2 regions of the Streptomyces sp. GMY02 genome follow, and region 2 is predicted to be linked to the other one. Evidence: riboswitches for the same ligand, from Rfam matches in the RefSeq annotation. Region 2 holds a riboswitch; the other holds the start of a gene.
The links. A riboswitch is a leader RNA that binds a small molecule or an ion and turns the genes downstream of it on or off. The one in region 2 is predicted to bind glycine.
Positions count from the first base shown of each region.

Region 1 (4,411 bases), 4.8 Mb from region 2:
GCGCCGGCGAATCCCCCTCGACGCTGGCGAGCGCGCGGCGGGCCGAGAGCACCACCCCTGATGTCTCGAACTCGCTCCCCGCGGCGGCCAGGAAGTCGACCGGGTCCTCCTGCCAGTCCGGCTCGAAGAGCCTGACCCGGCCGCCGGTGGCCGGCCCGTCCAGCGGGCTGCGCCCCGACCGGCACAGCTCGGCGACGGCGGGCGGCGGCAACGGCATCCCGACCATGCCGCCGGGATTGACCGCTATACCGAGCTGCGGGGGCAGACCCCGGGCGAACTCGCGCGCGGGTGCGATCGTGAAGGGCATATGGGCGCCGACGCACTGGACGAACTGCCCCTGGGAGCTGAAGACCGGAACGTACGGAGCGCCCTCGATCTCCAGGGTCGGCAGATCGAGGGCGGGGCTGTCCGGACCGCCGCCGTTGGGCAGCGGCACCCACACCTCGCTGCGCCCGAGCACCTCCACCAGCCGGCCGCCCGCTCCCTGGCTGCCGAGCGAGGCGGCGAGCACCTCTTCCAGCTCATTGCCCGGCCATGCTGTGTTCACTGTCACTTCCTCCGTGCTCGTACCTGCGGCAGCACCCTAATGCCGCAGGCGGCGGCGCGTCCCCGTCCGTCCACGGATCAGCGACCGGCCTCCCGCCCCGGCTTCTCCAGAAAGGCGATCCGGTCGAGGGCACCGGCCGCGGTCCGGTCCAGGAGCACCGCCGTGGCACAGCCCCGGGGCAGCCGGCCCGACTCGGCGGCGGCCAGCAGCCGCCGTACTGCCCGGCGGTGACGGGCGAACGCGTAGCCCGAGACGCCCCGGCCGCGCTCCCGCTGCCCCTCGCGCGCCACCTCCGGCGGTACGTCCAGCAGTACGAGATGGAGCCGGCGGCCACGTCTGCGGGCCTCGCGGGCGAGCCAGCGGCGTACCCATCTCTGCGTACCGCAGTCGTGCACGACGACGCTCTCGCCGGAGCCGAGCGCACGCCACAGCCCCGCGTAATGCGCCATCCGGACGAGCGGGCGGTAGACGGCATAGGGGAGCGCGGCCGGCAGCCGGCGCTCCCAGCGGTCCCTGGCGTCCTGGGAGTCGATCCCGCCGGCCTCGGCGGCCCGCCGGATCAAGGTCGACTTGCCACTGCCGGGCAGTCCCGAGACCACCACCAGATCGCCCGCGCCGAAGGCCAGGGCGCCGGGCAGCCGGCCACCGCGCCCCCGCAGGTCCCGTACCACCGCGACGGGCCGCGCGACCGCGTCCCGGTCGGACACCCCCTGCTGCGCCGGCACCCCCGCGGTCGTCGCATACGCTCCGGACCCCTGCGACATCATCGCCGTCCCCCCTGTCGATCAGTCGGCGTCAGCTCAGCTAGGGCCTGCCCACAAAGTGTAAAGAAATGGTAATGCGCCACAAGCTTTTCACGCCGGACGGCGCAATGCGGTCCTGCCGCCCCGGTCCACCCGGATGCGTGCGATGATGTGCCCGCCAACTGCATACCGGCCGTTTGAATCCGCGCGGGAGAGTCCCGGTCACTCAGTGCGCCGGGCGCCGAAGGAGCAAGTTCCTCCCTTGAATCTCTCAGGCCCCGTACCGCGTGGATGAGGCAGATCTGAAAAGCGGGCCGCAGCTCTGCGGCTCCACCCAAGGTGCAAGTCATGACCCCTGGTACGGGTGGTCGTGGTGAACCTCTCAGGTTCCGATGACAGATGGGGAGGACCGTCCTCGCCGTCATGCCCTGGGAGCCATCGCGATGAACCACGCCCCCCCGAGCAGCACCCCCCGTAAGACCGCCCTCGACGCGGTGCACCGCGCCCTCGGCGCGACCATGACCGACTTCGCGGGCTGGGACATGCCGCTGCGGTACGGCAGCGAGCGCGACGAGCACACCGCCGTACGGACCAGGGCCGGGCTCTTCGACCTCTCCCACATGGGCGAGATCACCGTCTCCGGCCCCGCGGCCGGCGCGCTGCTCGACTACGCGCTGGTCGGCAACATCGGCTCCGTCGCCGTGGGCCGCGCCCGCTACACCATGATCTGCCAGGAGGACGGCGGCATCCTGGACGACCTGATCGTGTACCGCCTCGGTGAGGACACGTACATGGTCGTCGCCAACGCCTCCAACGCGCAGACGGTACTCGACGCGCTGACCGCGCGCGCCGCCGGATTCGACGCCGAGGTCCGCGACGACCGCGACGCGTACGCCCTGCTGGCGATCCAGGGTCCGCAGTCCCCGGGCATCCTCGGCAAGCTCACCGACGCCGACCTCAACGGCCTCAAGTACTACGCCGGTCTGCCGGGCACGGTGGCCGGGGTCCCGGCGCTGATCGCCCGTACGGGCTACACCGGCGAGGACGGTTTCGAGCTGTTCGTCGAGCCCCGGTACGCCGAGGGCCTGTGGCGGTCGCTGACCGAGGCGGGCGAGGGAGCGGGCCTGGTGCCCTGCGGTCTCTCCTGCCGCGACACGCTCCGGCTGGAGGCCGGGATGCCGCTGTACGGGAACGAGCTGAGCACCGCCCTCACCCCCTTCGACGCGGGTCTCGGCCGGGTCGTGAAGTTCGACAAGACCTCGAACGGCGGCGCCTTCGTCGGCCGCGAGGTCCTGGAGGCGGCGGCCGAGCGCGCCGCGGGCGCCCCGCCCCGCAAGCTCGTCGGCCTGATCGCCGAGGGCCGCCGGGTCCCCCGGGCCGGCTACCGGGTCGTCGCCGACGGGACCCCCGTCGGCGAGGTCACCTCGGGAGCGCCCTCCCCCACCCTGGGCAGGCCGGTCGCCATGGCGTACGTCGACGCCTCGCATGCGGCGCCCGGCACGCCCGGTGTCACGGTCGACATCCGCGGCTCGCAGGAGCCGTACGAAGTCGTGGCGCTGCCCTTCTACAAACGCCAGAAGTGATACGGACATCATCAGCGCCACCCCCGTTCCGCCTTCGTTCCACAGGGATGCCGTCCCGGTGCCATTCGGTTCCGGCTCCGGCCGGCTTCTCGTATCTCGCTCCGTCTCGCTCCGTAAGACAGCCGTTCCGCACCACTCCCCCGCGTACAGGAGAATTCAGGTCATGAGCAACCCCCAGCAGCTCCGTTACACCAAGGAGCACGAGTGGCTGTCGATCCCCGAGGACGGTGTGGCGACAGTCGGGATCACCGAGTTCGCCGCGAACGCTCTCGGCGATGTGGTGTTCGCCCAGCTCCCGGAGGTCGGTGAGACGGTGACCGCGGGCGAGTCCTGCGGCGAACTGGAGTCGACCAAGTCGGTCAGCGATCTGTACGCCCCGGTGACCGGCGAGGTCGTCGAGACGAACCAGGACGTGGTGGACGACCCCTCGCTGGTGAACTCGGCTCCGTACGAAGGCGGCTGGCTGTTCAAGGTACGTGTCGCCGAGGAGCCGGACGAGCTGCTCACCGCCGACGAGTACCAAGACTTTTCCGGCAACTGACGCGTTCCGGCCACCGAGACCCCAGGGACTGTGATGTCTTCGAAGTCGCTTCTGAACTCCTCGCTCCATGAGCTCGACCCGGACGTCGCCGCCGCCGTCGACGCCGAACTCCACCGTCAGCAGTCCACGCTCGAAATGATCGCCTCGGAGAACTTCGCTCCCGTGGCGGTCATGGAGGCGCAGGGCACGGTGCTGACCAACAAGTACGCCGAGGGCTACCCCGGGCGCCGCTACTACGGCGGCTGTGAGCATGTCGATGTGATCGAGCAGATCGCCATCGACCGGGTGAAGGCGCTGTTCGGCGCGGAGCACGCGAACGTACAGCCGCACTCGGGGGCCCAGGCGAACGCGGCGGCGATGTTCGCGCTGCTCTCCCCCGGCGACACGATCATGGGCCTGAACCTCGCGCACGGCGGGCATCTCACCCATGGCATGAAGATCAACTTCTCCGGCAAGCTCTACAACGTCGTCGCCTACCACGTCGACGACGAGACCGGCCGGATCGACATGGCCGAGGTCGAGCGGCTCGCCAAGGAGTCCCGTCCCAAGCTGATCGTGGCCGGCTGGTCCGCGTACCCCCGCCAGCTCGACTTCGCGGGCTTCCGCCGGATCGCGGACGAGGTCGGCGCGTATCTGATGGTCGACATGGCGCACTTCGCGGGGCTGGTCGCGGCGGGGCTGCACCCCAACCCGGTGCCGCATGCCCATGTCGTGACCACGACCACCCACAAGACCCTGGGCGGCCCGCGCGGCGGTGTGATCCTCAGTACGAAGGAACTGGCGAAGAAGATCAACTCCGCGGTCTTCCCCGGTCAGCAGGGCGGTCCGCTGGAGCATGTCATCGCGGCCAAGGCGGTCGCCTTCAAGGTCGCGGCGACGGAGGAGTTCAAGGAGCGCCAGCAGCGCACCCTGGACGGCGCCGGGATCCTCGCGGAGCGGCTGGCGCAGCCGGATGTGGCCGAGGCGGGCGTGTCCGTACTGTCCGGTGGTACGGATG
Region 1 covers NZ_CP077658.1:2,383,514-2,387,924, forward strand. Annotated here, with positions in the region: gene KQY30_RS09880 (enhanced serine sensitivity protein SseB) at 1-547, opposite strand, end outside; gene KQY30_RS09885 (AAA family ATPase) at 625-1,314, opposite strand; glycine riboswitch at 1,489-1,586, shown strand; gene gcvT (glycine cleavage system aminomethyltransferase GcvT) at 1,734-2,873, shown strand; gene gcvH (glycine cleavage system protein GcvH) at 3,037-3,414, shown strand; gene glyA (serine hydroxymethyltransferase) at 3,448-4,411, shown strand, end outside.
Region 1: it holds a riboswitch for glycine, as region 2 does, so the genes downstream of both, gcvT (glycine cleavage system aminomethyltransferase GcvT) here and gcvP (aminomethyl-transferring glycine dehydrogenase) in region 2, are expected to answer to the same signal.

Region 2 (4,411 bases):
GCGGATTGTCGTCCGCGGGCCACTCGCCCGACGCGACCCGCTCGATCTCCTGACGAATGGCGATCATCGCCTCGCAGAAGCGGTCGATCTCGTTCAGGTCCTCGCTCTCGGTGGGCTCGATCATCAGCGTGCCGGCCACCGGGAACGACATCGTCGGCGCGTGGAAGCCGTAGTCGATCAGACGCTTGGCGATGTCGTCGACGCTCACCCCGGTGGCCTTGGACAGCGGCCGCAGATCCACGATGCACTCGTGCGCCACCAGCCCGTTGGGCCCCGTGTAGAGCACCGGGTAGTGCGGCTCAAGGCGCTTGGCGATGTAGTTGGCGGCGAGCACGGCGACCTGGGTCGCGCGCTTCAGCCCTTCGCCGCCCATCAGCCGTACGTACGCCCAGGAGATCGGCAGAATGCCGGCCGAGCCCCACGGCGCCGCCGAGATCGGCCCGACGCCCGTCGCGGGTCCCGCCGCGGGCTGGAGCGGGTGGTTGGGCAGATACGGGGCGAGGTGCGCCCGTACCCCGACGGGACCGACACCCGGGCCGCCGCCGCCGTGCGGGATGCAGAAGGTCTTGTGCAGATTGAGATGGGACACGTCCGAGCCGAACCGGCCCGGCTTGGCCAGCCCCACCAGCGCGTTGAGGTTCGCGCCGTCGACGTACACCTGGCCGCCCGCGTCGTGCACGGCCGCGCAGATGTCGCCGATGTGCTCCTCGAACACCCCGTGCGTGGACGGGTAGGTGACCATCAGGACGGCCAGTTCGGAGCCGTACTGCGCGATCTTGGCGTGCAGGTCCTCGACGTCGACGTCGCCGTCCTCACGGGTCTTGACGACAACGACCTTCATCCCGGCCATCACCGCGCTCGCCGCGTTCGTGCCGTGCGCGGAGGACGGGATCAGACAGACGGTACGGTCCGTGTCGCCGTTGGCCCGGTGGTACGCCCGTACGGCCAGCAGCCCGGCCAGCTCGCCCTGCGAACCGGCGTTGGGCTGGAGGGACACCGCGTCATAGCCGGTGACCTCGGCGAGCCGCTCCTCCAGCTCCCGGATCAGGTTGAGATAGCCCTGCGCCTGCTCGGCCGGCGCGAAGGGGTGCAGCGCCCCGAACTCGGGCCAGGTGACCGGCTCCATCTCGGTGGTCGCGTTGAGCTTCATGGTGCAGGAGCCGAGCGGGATCATGCCGCGGTCCAGCGCGTAGTCACGGTCGGCGAGCCGGCGCAGATAGCGCAGCATCGCCGTCTCCGAGCGGTGCTGGTGGAAGACCGGGTGCGTCAGATAGTCGTCGGTGCGCAGCAGCGCCGCGGGCAGGGCGCCGGAGTCGCGGGCGGCCTCGTCCAGTGCGTCGAGATCGCCCGTGACACCGAAGGCGGTCCATACGGCGGTCACCTGGGCGCGGCCGGTGGTCTCGTCACAGGCGACGGAGACGGTGTCCGCGTCGACGAGGCGCAGGTTGACGCCGTCCTCACGGGCGGCGGCGACCACCTCGGCGGCACGCCCCGGCACCCGGACGGTCAGGGTGTCGAAGTACGCGCCGTGCACGGGCTCCACCCCGCCCGCACGCAGCCCGGCGGCCAGGATCGCCGCGTACCGGTGGGTGCGCAGGGCGATCCCGCGCAGCCCGTCCGGGCCGTGGTAGACCGCGTACATCCCCGCCATCACGGCGAGCAGCACCTGAGCGGTGCAGATGTTGCTGGTGGCCTTCTCGCGGCGGATGTGCTGCTCGCGGGTCTGGAGCGCCAGCCGGTACGCCTTGTTCCCGTCGGCGTCCACGGAGACCCCGACGAGCCGGCCCGGCAGGCTGCGCGCGAACTTCTCCCGTACGGCCATGAACCCGGCGTGCGGCCCGCCGAAGCCCATCGGCACCCCGAACCGCTGGCTGGTGCCGACCGCGATGTCCGCGCCCAGCTCGCCGGGTGAGGTGAGGAGGGTCAGCGCGAGCAGATCGGCGGCGACCGTGACGATCGCGCCGAGGCCGTGCGCCTGCTCGACGACGGGCCTGATGTCCCGTACGGCACCGGAGGCGCCCGGGTACTGGAGCAGCACCCCGAAGACCCCGCGCTCGGCGATCCCGTCCGGTATGCCGTCGCTCAGATCGGCGACCACCACATCGACACCGGCTCGGCTCCGCGCGGGTCCGGATCACGGCGATGGTCTGCGGCAGCGCGTCGGCGTCCACCAGGAAGACCCCGCCCTTGACCTTGCCGACCCGGCGGGAGAGCGCCATCGCCTCGGCGGCGGCGGTGCCCTCGTCGAGCAGGGAGGCGCCCGAGGTGGGCAGGCCGGTCAGGTCGGCCACGACGGTCTGGAAGTTGAGCAGCGCTTCGAGGCGCCCCTGGGAGATCTCCGGCTGGTACGGCGTGTACGCGGTGTACCAGGCCGGGTTCTCCATGACGTTGCGCAGGATCACCGGCGGGGTGAACGTGCCGTAGTAGCCGAGGCCGATCATCGGCGCCAGCACCTGATTGCGCGAGGCGAGGGACCGCAGCTCGGCCAGGACCTCGGCCTCGGTGCGCGCGCCGGGCAGATCCAGCGCCTCCGTGCTCCTGATCACCTCGGGCACCGCGGCGGCGGTCAGCTCGTCGAGCGAGCCGTAGCCGACCTGCGCCAGCATCTTCGCCTGCGCCCCCGTGTCGGGCCCGATGTGGCGCTGTTCGAAGGGGGTGCCGCGCTCCAACTGGGCGAGGGGTATGCGGTGGGCGGTCATTGGGAGGCCTCCTGGTCTGACACGACCTGCGAGGGGCACCACGGCACGGGTGCCCGGACGGCCTCCCCCTCTGTCATCTCGACCTGAGAGCTTCACCGGTCCGTCTCAGACGGGCCGGCTTTCACCGTCGGTGAGAGCGGATGCCGTCCGACGCCCGCCCTGCTTTCCAGAGTGACCTCGTCCGTGCGGTACGGGGGCCTGAGAGATTCCGGGGAGGATTTGCTCCTTCGGCGCCTCCGGACTTCTCACCGGAGGACTCTCCCGCACGGGGTCAGCAGCCGCTGCCAGCGTACCAGCGAGGACTTGAGCGTGACGTTCGAGTGGCCGACACCCCGGATCTGCATTTTTGTAGTGATACGAGCATGTGCGACCCGTTGGAGGGACCGTGGAGACTGATATCGATCCGCGCAGCCTGATAGGCCGCAAGGCGTTCGACCGCAACGGCCACCGGCTCGGCACGGTGGACGAGGTGTATCTCGACGACGCCACCGGAATCCCGGAGTGGGCCGCGGTCCGCACCGGGCTGTTCAGCCGTGATGCCTTTGTCCCGCTCGCCCCCAGCACTCTGGTGGATGACGCGCTCCAGGTCCCCTTCGAGCGCGCGCTGATCAAGGACGCCCCCGATTTCGGCGTCGGCCGCCATCTCTCGCCGGAGCAGGAGCTCCAGCTCTACCACCACTACGGCATCGCCCTCCCCGATCCGGAGCCCGAGCCGCCGGAAGGGTCCGCCTCCCTGTCCGACCGGGACTCCGAACGGGACTTCGGCCGGGTCGCGGGCCAGGACGACTGACCGGGGTCGGTCTCCGCCGGGGGCACCAGGGGCAGCGGCTCGGAGAGCGTCAGATCGGGGTCGTCGACCCAGAAGGTCCGCACCCGCCCCGGCGCGGACCCGGGCTCCTCGAACCGTACGGTCACCCGCCGCAGCCCGCTGCCCTGCACCCAGCCCGCCCCGTACTCGGTGTGCCGGACATCGTGGCCGGCCGGGAAGCGCCGCTCGGCGGGCGCCTCCGGCTCCTGGGGGCTCCCGGCGGGCCGCGCCGGTGCGGCCTCGGGCTCGGGTGCGGCGGGTGCCGGTACGGGGCGTTCGGCCGCGGCCTGCGCGAACAGGTCCTCCTGCGTGAAGTCCGCGAGCCCCGTCACCCCTACCCCCAGCAGCCGCACCCCGCCCGTCGTGTCCACCGACTCCAGCAGCCGCCCCGCCGCCTCCCGCACCACTCCCGGATCGTCCGTGGGCCCGCGCAGCGTCTCCGACCGGGTGAGCGTCGAGAAGTCGTACCGCCGCACCTTCAGCACCACAGTCCGCCCGGAGTGCCCGCCCGCCCGCAGCCGCTCCACGCACCGGTCCGCGAGCCGGTCCACCTCCGTCCGCACCCGTACCCGATCGTGCAGATCGACATCGAAGGTGTCCTCGACCGACACGGACTTGGTCTCCCGCTCCGACACCACGGGCCGGTCGTCGTGCCCCAGCGCCATCCGGTACAGCGAGGCGCCGTGCGCCTTTCCCAGCAGCCGTACGAGCTCGTCCTCGCCCGCCTCGGCCAGCTCGGCGACCGTGGTCATCCCGGCCCGGCGCAGATGCTCCCCGGTCGCGGGCCCGACGCCGGGCAGCGTCCGCACCGGCATCGGCCCCAGCAGCTCCCGCTCCGTGCCGGGCTCGATCACGACCAGCCCGTCGGGCTTGGCCTGCTCCGAGCCGATCTTCGCGAGCATCT
Region 2 covers NZ_CP077658.1:7,205,824-7,210,234, reverse strand. Annotated here, with positions in the region: partial or broken gene gcvP (aminomethyl-transferring glycine dehydrogenase) at 1-2,699, opposite strand, end outside; glycine riboswitch at 2,876-2,973, opposite strand; gene KQY30_RS30685 (PRC-barrel domain-containing protein) at 3,085-3,489, shown strand; gene KQY30_RS30680 (DNA polymerase IV) at 3,378-4,411, opposite strand, start outside.